DNA from 2 places in the Virgibacillus salinus genome. Region 1 is predicted to be linked to the other one. Evidence: riboswitches for the same ligand, from Rfam matches in the RefSeq annotation. Region 1 holds a riboswitch; the other holds the start of a gene.
The links. A riboswitch is a leader RNA that binds a small molecule or an ion and turns the genes downstream of it on or off. The one in region 1 is predicted to bind cobalamin.

Region 1 (6,680 bases):
ATCGTAGGTACTCCAGTTAGCCAAGATGGAGCAGTTTTTGTATACCAATCACTTGATATCGTAAACCAGACGAAAGCTGAAACGACTAAAATTATCTTTCTTGCTGCTGGTATTGCTATAATTTTAACAACTATTTTTGCTTTTTTTCTTTCCACCAGAATAACGTCACCTTTAATAAAAATGCGGGAAGCAGCATTTGATCTTACAAGAGGAGAATTTAACACGAAAGTACCAATTTTAACACACGATGAAATTGGTGAGCTTGCAATGGCGTTTAACCGAATGGGCAGGCAACTGAAATTTCATATTAATGCGTTAAGACAGGAGAAAGAACAGCTTTCAAGTATCGTAAGTTCCATGGCAGATGGTGTGATTACATTTAACCGAAATAGTGATATGCTTATAACAAATCCTCCTGCAGAGCGGTTTATTGAGAATTTATATTACGAAAATGATATGGATTCGTCAGAAAACAATAATAAAGCACCGATACCTTTAGATGAAATATTAACGAATGTCATCCATGATGAAAAAGAAGCAATACATGAAATTAATCTACAAGGACGTACATGGGTAATGATAATGACACCTTTATATGATCAGACATATGTACGTGGAGCGGTGGCTGTTATTCGTGATATGACAGAGGAACGACGATTAGATAAGTTGCGAAAAGACTTTATCGCAAATGTTTCCCATGAACTGAGAACACCTATTTCCATGTTACAAGGATATAGTGAAGCGATTGTCGACGATGTGGCAGAAAGTAGAGAAGATAAAAATGAACTTGCACAAATTATCCACGATGAATCTTTAAGAATGGGTCGCTTGGTGAACGAATTATTGGATTTAGCACGGATGGAAGCAGGTCATATACAGTTAAATATAGAAAATGTTAACGTAGAAAAATTTATTGAAAGAATTTTGAAAAAGTTTAAAGGGTTGGCGGATGAAAGTGATGTTGAATTAAATCTTATAAAGCATATTTCCACTGACCAAATATATATTGATCAGGATCGAGTGGAGCAGGTATTAACAAACCTAATAGATAATGCAATTAGACATACCAATGAAAACGGAAAAGTTAATGTTATTATTGAAAGTAATGCAACTGATTTTAATGTTTCGGTGAATGATAATGGAAGTGGTATTCCGGAAGATGATCTACCATTTGTATTCGAACGTTTTTATAAAGCTGACAAATCACGCACAAAAAATAGTAAGAAAAAGGGAACTGGACTTGGACTTTCCATTGCTAAAAATATTGTGGAAGCTCATAATGGTTCAATTACTGTGAACAGCAAAATTAATGAAGGAACCACGTTTTCATTTAAACTACCTTTACAAGAGAAGTAAATATGATATGATAATATAGAATTGAATAATAATATAGAGTTTGGTGTCATTACTTAATAGGGAATCCTGTGAAAAACAGGAACTGTCCTCGCAACTGTATGTGATATTCGAAATAAGTGTAATCCACTGTATGATCCGTCATATGGGAAGGACTTATAGTAGGTGTAAATCACGAGTCAGTAGACCTGCCAAGTCTCTAACGTTTCAAAGCTTCGAGGATGTGAGCGATTGGGACAACCGAGTACATTGTGATTGGTTATTTTTATGTATCGATTGTCTATTTAAGCTAACTCTCTAGAAGGGTTAGCTTTTTATATGTTTATAATTGATTGATACTTAGAACTTAAACGATACCTTGGTTTCCAACGCCCAATTCTCCTCAATACAAAAATAGAACTGGAGGAATGGGAAGATGAACAAATTGTTTTTACGTATTGCATCATTGCTGATCGTTATGGGATTATTGATCGGGTGTGGTGCTGAAGAACAAGAACAGGGGCAGACAAACAGTCAAGAAGAGAAAAATACAGTAAGTGAGAACTCAGAGGAACAAAGTGAGGAAAAGGTTCAGATTACAATTTCCAAAGATAAAGGTTCTGAATATATTAATGAAAAAGAGGTTGCTGTTAAAGAAGGGGCAACACTTATGGAAGTAATGGAAGAGAACTTTCAGCTGGAGACTGATTTTGATGATGGCTTTATAACATCAATTGACGGTGTTGCACCTAAAGACGGCGAGCAAAAATCTTGGATGTTTACTGTAAATGGTGAAATGCCTACAGTCGGTGCTAAAGAATTTAAGCTATCTCCTGGTGACAAAGTAACTTTTGATCTGCAAGCTTGGGAATGACTTAATTGAATACTTATAAAATTACGTTACTTGCATTGCTTGCAGCACTGGCTGTTGTCGGACGCTTCGCCTTTGCATTTCTACCAAATGTCCAGCCGGTAACATCACTAATTATTGTCTGTGGTTTATTATTAGGCCCTCTAGCAGCTGTTTTACTAGCTATTTTAACAACATTCCTCTCTAATATGATTTTAGGAATGGGGATATGGACAATCTGGCAAGTGGTTGCCTGGGCATTAATTGGATTATTAAGTGGAGTGTTAGGAAAATACCCTCGAAAGATCCCAGGATTAATATTAGTAATTATTGCGGTAATTAGTGGTTATTTATACGGATTTATTATTTCCCTAACGACATTTTCTGTTACTGGAAAATTTCTTCCGTACTATCTGGCAGGATTACCATTTGATACATATCATGCAATTGGCAATGGGGTATTTATGGTTCTGTTATATCCGATAATTGCTCACTTTTTTAGAAATTATGCTGAAAAACATTTCAATTTGCAGAATACCAACTGAATTAGGTTGGTATTTTTGCGTTTTTCTAATATAGTATAATAAGTTGTAACTTTCGTGTGGTAATAAACGACTATGTAAATGAACGGAGGATCTTTATGAAAGCCGTTTTTGAGAAATTTTATGATAACTATCATCATGATTTATACCAATTCATCTTTTATATGGTAAAGGATAAAGAAACTTGTGAAGACCTCGTTCAGGAAGTATATATTAAAGTCTTAAAATCCTACGATTCTTTTAAAGGAGAAAGTACTGAGAAGACTTGGCTATTTTCAATTGCGCGGCACATAACAATCGATTACTTTCGCTCTCAGAAGAGGAAACGAAATCGTATTATGGAATACTTTGACTGGAGTGAAAAAGGGCAATTAATTCAGGATCAGAAGTTGCTCCCTGATGAGATAGCTATGCAAAATGAACAAGTGAAAGATGTTTATCGCTATTTGGATAAATGCACACCAGATCAAAGAAGTGTTCTAATATTACGGTATATACAATCATTTTCTATTCAGGAGACAGCAGACATCTTAAATTTCAGTGTTAGCAAAGTGAAGACGACACAGCATCGTGGACTGAAGACATTGAAAAAATACATAAGTGAAGGAGGAGATGTATTGTGAATACTTTCGACAACAACGAAAAGCAGATTAAAGAATCGTTAGAACAGATGCCAGTAATGGAAGACAGCTTGGACAAAGATATACTCTATCAGCGCATCTCCTCCGAACTTAATAATGAAATACGACCTAAAAAAATTAATAAAAAGTTTGTACTTATTCCTATTTTCAGTACAGTTATGGTGCTGTTGCTATTAGTTCTTATAGTACCTTCGATGATGAATAATACGATGTATCAGAGTAATAGTGAAAATAGTTCTGCTGATAAAGCAATGGACAATTCTGCCTCTAACGAAAGTATGGATGGTGGAAACGAGTCGAGTGAACTAAAGAGGCAGGAAGACAATGCATCTTCTGCTGAAAGTGAATCAAGCGTTACGATGATGGAAGCCGAGATGCAGTCTCACGTTATTCATTCTACGGATGACAATACTACTATAATACATGGTGCTCTTGCCGATCGTCAGGCAAAGTATATTATCCCGTTAGCTTTTGAAGTTCCCAAAACAGAGAATGCGGGAAAGTATTATAATCAGATAAGTACTTATTTGAATGAGAAAACATGGGGTGTTAGTGACTATATGTTTTCGGGTGCAGTATTCCAATTGGATGAACAAAATAGTCAAGTTCATGTGGAACTGCCTGAAGATTTTTCTGTCACCTCAAGTACTCAGGCGAATATGTTTATAGGTTTACTGACAACAATGTTTGCCCCTAACAAAATTAATAAAGCTGTCTTTAGTCAGCAAGTAAATCTTGATCCTATAGGTAAAGTGAAGGAAATATCGCTAAAATCTTCAAATGTCATTTATAAACGATATCAATTGTCTGAAGAAAAACGTGTGTTTCTTGCAAGAATACCAGTCGAAGACCAATCTGATATTGAAACCGCGTTAGCCGAAATGAAAAAGGATGAAGAATCATATAATGTCTATCACTCAATACCAAGAAATATTGATTATTCATTGAGACGTGAAGGTGATTTACTTCAAATAAATTTTGCCGATAAAAAAATGGCTTACAATAACCAGGAAACCGTAACGATGATAGAGGCTATTCTGATGACTGCGAAAAGCTTTGATTATCAGGAAGTCTTATTTACAAATACTTCAGACGAAACAATAGGCCCATATAATTTATCTGAGCCAATTAAAGTACCAGAAGGAGTAAATGCAATTAAAATTGATTGAGTCAAAGCGTTCCGAGAGGAGATATCCTGTCAGAACGCTTTGACTTTTTTAACAATGGGAATTATCATATAATTTATACGAGTTATTTATTTAGGGATGATTTCAATGGAACAAGAAACAATTATCGATAGAATATCGACAAAAGTAAAACTAATACGGGTGGAGAATAATTATACACAAGATCAAATGGCAACTGTATTGGGAATATCAAAGAAGTCGTTAGTTCAAATTGAGAAACGGAGAAACAATGCTAATTGGACTACGACAGTAGCGTTGTGTGCGCTTTTTCGTGACAGTGAAGTAATACAGCAAACTGTAGGATATGATGTACTAACGATTCTCGAAACAGCAGCACATAAAGAAAGATGATTCCCTACATTAGGAGCTTTCGTGTTATTCATCTTCAAATTTTAATGGATCACCATCAAATGATGTATCAGCTATCTTGATAGAATCAGTAGGACAACCCTCATATGCATCAATCATGTCTTCCTCCAATACATCCGGTACTTCGACATTTCCTTCATTCTCATCCAAAACTACATATGCAATCCCTTCATCATCATAATCATATATATCAGGAGCAGCAGCACCACATGCTCCGCAAGCAATACACGTTTCTTTATCAACAATTGTATATTTAGGCATGAATTAACCTCCAGTTCGTTTACAAAAAAAGTCTTGTACAAACTATTGTAAGGCTGATATTTATACATTTCAACTGCTATAATACATGTTATCATTAATGAGGAAGGAAACTCTGATAATCGACACAAATTATTCATAAAGGAGTTTAGAACATTGATATTTGATCGTATTGTCATTACATGTTGCTCCCAATTAAAAACTGGACGTAGTGTCGCAGCAATATATCATCTACTAAGAGGAAAAAAATCAATCCAAACCGTTCAGGATGCTCACATATATAAATTGGATAATTTTTACGGAATTTATAAATCGTTAAAGAAGCAGAATTTTGATGAAAGAATAGATAAGCTTATCTCTGCAGGTTTAGTCCAGCTTAATGATAATTCTTCAGCAATACCAACTGCATTAGGTAATGAATGGTTACAAGAAAATCCAAATAGTATTCCGCTACGTTACTTTAATGGAATGAACTACTCTAGTTCTGCAACCATATTTTTTGAAAGATTAGTCCTTTTAATTCAAACTATATCAAATAGTAGTAACAGCAACCTTAACTTCATACCAGTTGTTGATAAACCAGTGGTTACAGGTTGGGTGAAAAAACAATATTACGTTATTAAGCAAGATCGGCATTATTTTCTGCAAAGTTTTTATGACGAATTGTACGATCTTTTAAAATGTTTTCAGGATCAAGAAGCAAGTATGTTTGTCGATAGTTTAACTGGATTCAAGCACTATGGAATGAGCAGTTATCAGCTGGCTGATAATTATAACCTTAAATTGATAGATGTGCCTTTGGCTCTTATTGGAATAATTCATCATATGTTATTCACAATCGAACATGATACAAGAAAATATCCATTGTTATCACACATTAAAAATGAATTGCCAGAGTACTCGAATACTACTAAATCAGCAACTAAGACGAGGGAACTTTTAAATTGCCATTACACTGCAGAAGAGATCTCGATTATGCGTAACCTAAAACTGAATACAATTTATGACCATATTGTTGAAATAGCACTATATGATGAGCAATTTCCTCTTGACAATTACATAGATGAGCAAGGTCATCAGGAAGTTTTAAATGTGATAAATAGATTGAAATCCTATAAATTAAAAGATATCAAGCAAGAGATAAATAAGGAAATAAGCTACTTTCAAATAAGACTTGTTTTAGCTGTTGAAAATATAACGTAATCAGGTGATAGAATTGAGTGTGAATATATTAAAAAGCCAATTATTCAATCAGTTTAATATTACATCTTTTCGAGAAGGACAAGAGGAGATCATTAATGACGTAATGCATGGAAAAGATGTATTAGGAATTTTACCAACTGGATCCGGAAAATCATTATGTTACCAATTACCCGCAACAATTATGGAAGGGGTGACAATTGTTGTTTCTCCACTAATTTCATTAATGCAAGATCAGGTGAAGCAATTAAAATCAACAGGATTTAAATCTGTTATTGCGTTAAACAGTTTTCTAGAACCA
Region 2 (6,680 bases), on a different contig from region 1:
GGTATGGACGTTGCTCAGGAGTAGCGTCTTAATTTTTGAGTTAAGAAAGTACCAATACTTTCTTACAGAATAAGCGCAACTAAGGATTTTCTATATAAAGACTGGCGATAAGCCAAGTTTTTAAATAATGGAGCGTTTGAAAGTTTGAAAGTAACCTTTATACTAAGAAATACAATTAATTTTTAGAGGAGAATGTAAAAATGATTGAGTTAAAGCAATTCGAAAGTACGGATTTCCAACAGCTGATCAATTGGATTAACACAGAAGAATTTTTATACCAATGGGGTGGTGCTAATCAATTTGAGTACCCTTTAAGTGAAACCCAATTATCAAACTATATTCAGAATGCGAATAGCGAAGACTCCAATACATTTGCATATAAAGTTGTGTATAAAGAATCAGGAAGCACAATTGGTCATATTTCGTTAGGAAGGATTGATAAAGCCAACAATAAGGGGCGAATCGGCAGAGTATTAATTGGTGATAAAAGCGTGAGAGGACAAGGGATAGGTCAGCAAATGATTAGAGAAGTCTTAAGCATTGCTTTTGAAAAACATAATTTGCACAGAGTAAGTCTTGGTGTGTATGATTTTAATGCTTCAGCAATTGCTTGCTATGAGAAGTCAGGGTTTACAAAAGAAGGGTTACATAGAGAAGCAGCAAAAGTTGGAGATGAGTACTGGAACGTATGGGAAATGAGTATATTGGAGAATGAATGGTTTAAGGAATAGAAAGATTGGGGGTTGTGCGAATTATGGAACCTAAAGGAACTATGAGTAGATTAGAAATTTATGCAAAAGTTAAAATTGTGAAAGGTAAAAACTTTGTAACGATTGAAGAGACAAAGGCATTAACTGCTGAGGAAATGATTGAATTTATATCTAATTTTATTAATGACCTTGAGCTCGGAGAAATCCCCAATGTGAATATTATGGTAAACAGTAAATTCACTGAAGAGGTCTATGAAGTGCTTCAAGACAATAATTTTCAGTTTCATGATGAAATGGTCACTGTTTATAAGGAACTTAATGAGGTAGTTGAACTGGAATCTAATTTTACATTTAAGTCATTACATAGTATTTCGCAACATGAGTTTAGAGAAATTTGGGCAGAATCAATGACCGATTCACTCAATGCCCCATCTTCATTAACGCTTGATGAACAAATGAAAAGCCTGGAAATAGAGTTAGGGCCTGACTATAAAGATTCTTGTTTAGTTGCTTATGAGGAAGGGCTGCCAGTTGGAGTTGCTATTCCACATATTGAACCAGGTACCCTGGACGAAGGAAGACTTTTTTATTTTGGCTTGATTCCAAGCAAACGTGGCAAAGGAAAAAGCATCCCCCTTCATAAACTCGCACTGCAGCTGTTAAAGGATGAATTTAATGCTTTCCGTTATATTGGCGGTACGAGTGAAAGTAACCAGCCGATGTTAAAAACTTTTATGGCCAATGGGTGTCATGTGATTGAGCGGAATAAGGTTTATAAGAAGATAAGCTAAATCCCCAAAATACTGAAGATCACAATTAGGTTGCTCGAAGTTCACAACTAGTTCGCCGAAGTTCATAAAAACCGGTGCAATTATATTAAAACTTAAATCCTCCATTATTTTTACATATCCGTATTGCAAGAAGTAATATTATATGATAGTCTTTCAATACAATATATTGGTATAATAATAAAAATAACAACTATATATAGTGTTGCAAGTTAAGGTGACATTTATTGTCATAATAGGGAATCCAGTGAAAAACTGGAGCTGTCCCCGCAACTGTAAGTGTGGACGAACGAGTAACCCACTGTACCGAAAGCTTCACGGCTACGGTATGGGAAGGACTCTAGTAGATAGAAGCACGAGCCAGGAGACCTGCCATAGCTTGTAGTTTCAATTCCTCGGGGTAAGAGAAGGTGAAACGATAGAGAGATATATACATATTTTCTGTCGTTCTAACCGTTCATCCCCTGGGTGAACGTTTTTTTGTTTTAGAAAAAAGGAGGAAAAAACATGGTAATGACAGCAAATGGGCAAATCTCACAATTGATTGAATATGCAACAAAAGGATTAAATATAGACAAGGAAATTTTGTTGGAAAAAGCCAATCGGACCGGAACTACGGAGAATCTGATAAAAATAGCCCTTGAAAATATCGATGAAGCCAACCCTGATTGGACCTTTGCAGCTAGCCGTATTTATTTAAAGGAATTATACAAAACTGCTGCAGAAAACAGGGGATACGATGCGAATTTACGGTACGGAAACTTCTATGAACTTATCACAACACTTACGGAAAAGGGTATCTATTCAGAGCATTTGTTAAAAACGTATAAGAAAGAGGAAATCGATTATTTTGCCGAAGTAGTTCAGCCAGAGAGGGACTTATTATTTAACTACTTGGGACTGTACACTCTGGCAACTCGCTACCTTGCAACAGACCATAACAAGAATACATATGAGCTACCACAGGAAAGATGGATGATCATTGCGATGTACTTAATGCAGGACGAAGCGCAAGTAAATCGCAGTCATTATGTCACAGAAGCATACTGGGCGTTGAGTAATTTATATATGACCGTTGCCACACCAACCTTAACAAATGCTGGTAAATCTCACGGTCAGCTGTCCAGCTGTTTTATCGACACAGTAGATGACAGTTTGCAGTCTATCTATGACAGTAATACTGACATTGCTAAGCTTTCCAAAAATGGTGGAGGAATTGGCGTTTACATGGGGAAAATCCGTAGCCGCGGCAGTTCAATCAAGGGATACAAGAATATGTCCAGTGGTGTCGTTCCATGGATTAAGCAACTCAACAATACCGCTGTTAACGTAGACCAGCTGGGGACACGAAAAGGTGCGATCGCTATCTATCTGGATGTATGGCATAAAGATATTGAGCCATTTCTCGACTTGAAATTAAATAATGGTGATGATCGGATGCGCGCCCATGATATTTTCACGGGTGTCAGCTTACCGGATTATTTTATGGAACAGGTAGAAAACCGCGGTGATTGGCATTTATTTGATCCGCATGAAGTTCGTCAGGTTATGGGTTATTCGCTGGAAGATTTTTATGATGAGGAAAAAGGCGATGGCACATGGCGTCAAAGGTATCTGGAATGTGTGCAATCGACTGAGCTATCGAGAAAAGTCGTACCGGCAATAGATATTATCAAGCGGATTATGAAATCACAGCTTGAGTCGGGAACACCATTCATGTTTTACCGTGATGAAGTAAACCGAAAAAATAATAATCCGCATAACGGGATGATTTATTGCTCGAATTTATGCACTGAGATTACTCAGAATCAATCACCAACTGAATTTCTGGAGGAGTATGTGGAAGCTGAGAATACGATTGTAAAAAAATATAAAGCAGGCGATTATGTTGTTTGTAATTTAAGCTCGATTAATTTGGGACAAGCAGTTCCGGATGGTGTGCTTGAGCGGCTTGTTACTATTCAGGTTCGTATGCTGGATAATGTGATTGACATCAACACATTACCAATCAAACAAACGCAAATGACAAATCAGAAATACCGTGCTATTGGTCTGGGAACATTCGGCTGGCACCATCTGCTGGCAAAAGAACATATCCATTGGGAATCAGACGAGGCAGTATCCTATGCCGACAACTTATATGAAAAAATTGCCTACCTGACAATCAAAAACAGCATGGAACTTAGTAAAGAAAAAGGGAACTATCCAGCATTTGAAGGTAGTAAATGGCAGAAAGGGAGTTATTTTACCGAAAAGGGCTATACCGATGAAAAGTGGTTGAATCTGAAGCGTGATGTAGCAGATAATGGCATTCGAAATGGCTACTTAATGGCAGTTGCCCCAAATTCATCAACATCCATGATTGCTGGCTCGACAGCGAGTATCGATCCAATTTTCAAACCTTTTTACTATGAGGAAAAAAAGGATTTCAAGATTGCAGTCACTGCGCCAGAATTGGATTACCAGTCCTATGATGTTTACCGACGCTCTGCATATATACTTGACCAGCGCTGGTCGATTAGACAGAACGCTGCAAGACAAAAACATATTGATCAAAGTATCTCATTCAACTTTTATGTCCCGCACACTATTAAAGCGTCTGTGATGCTGGATTTACATCTCCGGGCATGGAAGGAAGGCCTGAAAACGACCTATTATGTACGTTCAACAGCTAATGATGTCGAAGAATGTGTGTGGTGTGAGAGTTGAGAAGTTTAGTAGCGTATTTATCATACAGCGGAAACACAAAGGAAGTAGCGGAAATTATTACTGATCAACTTCAAACAGACAATGTGACTGTTGATATGCATCGGATTGGAATTGATTATCCAATTGATGCTTCTGAATATGACCAAATTTTTCTCGGAACGTTCACGTGGGATATGGGTCGTACGCCGGACGAAGTGAAAGATTTTGTGCAGGAGGTTGGCTATAAACCGGAGCATGTTGCTGTGTTTGGTACTGGTGACACGCAATTCGGCGGGGATACGCTTTTTTGCAGGGCAGTGGATAAATTATCGGCATTTTATCATAGCCAGTGGCCTGGGTTGAAAATTGAGCAGTCACCACGAGGTTCACAGGAGCACGTAGTAGAAAAATGGGTAGAAGGAGTGTTGCATGATGTCAAAATCCTTGCTTAAAAAAGCCAAAACATTGGAACCATTACACCCTAACAAATCAACGGCACTATTCGGAGGGGAAGCAAGCGGAATTTTGAATTGGAACGATATCGCATATCCGCATTGGTATAAAATGTATAAACGACTCATCGGAAACTACTGGCAGGCTGATGAAGTAAATATGTCAGGCGACGTACGCCAGTTTTCGCTGCTGACGAAAACGGACCAGGACGCGTATTTAAAAATTATTGGACTATTATCGACCCTGGATGCACCTCAGACAAGAACGGCACTGCTCTTTTCCTTGTATGCCAGTGACCCATCTGTCCAGTCGATTATGGCAGTGATTGCTCAGCAGGAAGCCGTCCATAATGAGAGTTATTCCTATGTGCTGTCGTCTGTTGTTTCACTGGATGAACAAAATGAAGCATTCCAGCTCGGACGCAATGATCCTGTTTTAATCAAGCGGAATGATAATCTCATGCAGCAATACAATGCGTTTGTGGACGAGCCATCGATGGAAAATATACTAAAAACAATGGTGTTTACTGGACTACTTGAAGGTATGTTCTTCTATTCGGGGTTCGCATTCTTTTATAATCTGGCCAGGCAAAATAAAATGGTCGGCACATCAACAATGATAAGCTATATCAATAGGGATGAACTTGAGCATGGTCGGTTTATTGCTGAATTATTCCGGGCAACCCTGGATGAGAATCCGGAGTTGAATACGGCTTCATTTTCAGATTGGATATATGAGCAGTTCAAGGAATCGGTTGAACTGGAAACAGAGTGGTCCCGTTATGTGCTGGCAGATGTTGAAGGCATCGATTTGGATGAAATGTCAGGATACATTAAATACCGTGCGAACAAGATGCTGCGTATGATGGGGCTCAGTGAAATCTATCCTGATCATACAGATAACCCAATGAAATGGATCCGTGCTTATGTTGATAACTTCGATGGAACGAAAACAGACTTTTTTGAGCAGAAGTCACGACAATATACGAAGACGAGCGATTTAAATGGATTTGATGACCTTTAGTTTGGCGTGAGAAGGCTGTTTGGCTCAAGTAGACACAAAATCGGCTGAAGTAGTCACAAGTCCGGCTCGAGTTGTCACAACTCGGCTCAAGTTCACAAATTTTCGGCTCGAATGTTCATAATTAGCCAGACAAATGTTTGACCAGGTTTCGTAATTATTACAACAAACGGTGTGCCCCCTCCAGAGCACACCGTTTCCCCCTTATAATCCAGCCAATAAGACTATATCACCGGTAATAGCATTCACGCCATATGGGCAATCAATTTTCCCGCACATAATATAGCTTTTTTGCTCCTGATCATATACATATACAGGTTCTGCTTCTACATATTCGCGAAGTTTTTTAAATGCTTCCTCCTGTGACACAGCAGGTTCGTCCGCATCTTTAAAATGCTTGAACATATCAAGCAGCATATCATTATCAACATAATGAACCGCATGATAATTCTCCCGATCAATCATCAGTTTTATTTTGCGATCAAAGGCACGATTTGTAAACTCCGTTGGTTTTAGTTCCGCGAAAATATAGCCATTTTCCAGGTATAATCCGGTTAATTTCCATTCGCCGCTTTCGTCTGGAAATTCAAGTTGTAAGAACCGTAACACTTCTTGCTCACATGTCGCTGCTTCCGTATTTGTAATCGGTATTGTGTCCGGATGTTGCTCATTCTCCAGTGCCTGGTCGAGCGTAACTTCAATCGATAAATCAATATCTTGTTGTGTGAATTCTCCCTCGATTGACTTATCCCATTCCAGGATCATGTCTTTGTGTATATAGGAAATTAGGTCCTTATCAAATGGGATTGTTCTTTCCCCATTATTTACCAGATAAATCTCTTCTATCCCGTAGATTGGCAGCCATTTTTCCTGATCCTTATCAGGAACTTCTATCAATTTACATTGCTCGCTTGCTATGGGTTCGTACTTATCGGGAGTCAGACCAAACGGTTCCCATTGTATTTGGTCCTCATCTGGAAAATCACCATCAATAGTAAATAGGGATAGCTGCCCCTCGTCA

Region 2: linked by a shared signal. The riboswitch ahead of BLS02_RS02215 (ribonucleoside-diphosphate reductase subunit alpha) and the one ahead of BLS02_RS09000 (DUF4430 domain-containing protein) in region 1 are both predicted to bind cobalamin.

What each region holds. Positions count from the first base shown of each region.
Region 1 is NZ_FNKD01000002.1:436,343-443,022, forward strand. It holds gene BLS02_RS08995 (ATP-binding protein) at 1-1,356, shown strand, start outside; cobalamin riboswitch at 1,381-1,563, shown strand; gene BLS02_RS09000 (DUF4430 domain-containing protein) at 1,769-2,206, shown strand; gene BLS02_RS09005 (ECF transporter S component) at 2,212-2,727, shown strand; gene sigX (RNA polymerase sigma factor SigX) at 2,823-3,347, shown strand; gene BLS02_RS09015 (hypothetical protein) at 3,344-4,534, shown strand; partial or broken gene BLS02_RS09020 (helix-turn-helix transcriptional regulator) at 4,640-4,891, shown strand; gene BLS02_RS09025 (ferredoxin) at 4,928-5,182, opposite strand; gene BLS02_RS09030 (YpbB family protein) at 5,336-6,382, shown strand; gene BLS02_RS09035 (RecQ family ATP-dependent DNA helicase) at 6,402-6,680, shown strand, end outside.
Region 2 is NZ_FNKD01000001.1:434,283-440,962, forward strand. It holds gene BLS02_RS02205 (GNAT family N-acetyltransferase) at 201-731, shown strand; gene BLS02_RS02210 (GNAT family protein) at 755-1,501, shown strand; cobalamin riboswitch at 1,697-1,889, shown strand; gene BLS02_RS02215 (ribonucleoside-diphosphate reductase subunit alpha) at 2,006-4,207, shown strand; gene BLS02_RS02220 (flavodoxin) at 4,204-4,638, shown strand; gene BLS02_RS02225 (ribonucleotide-diphosphate reductase subunit beta) at 4,619-5,662, shown strand; gene BLS02_RS02230 (hypothetical protein) at 5,864-6,680, opposite strand, start outside.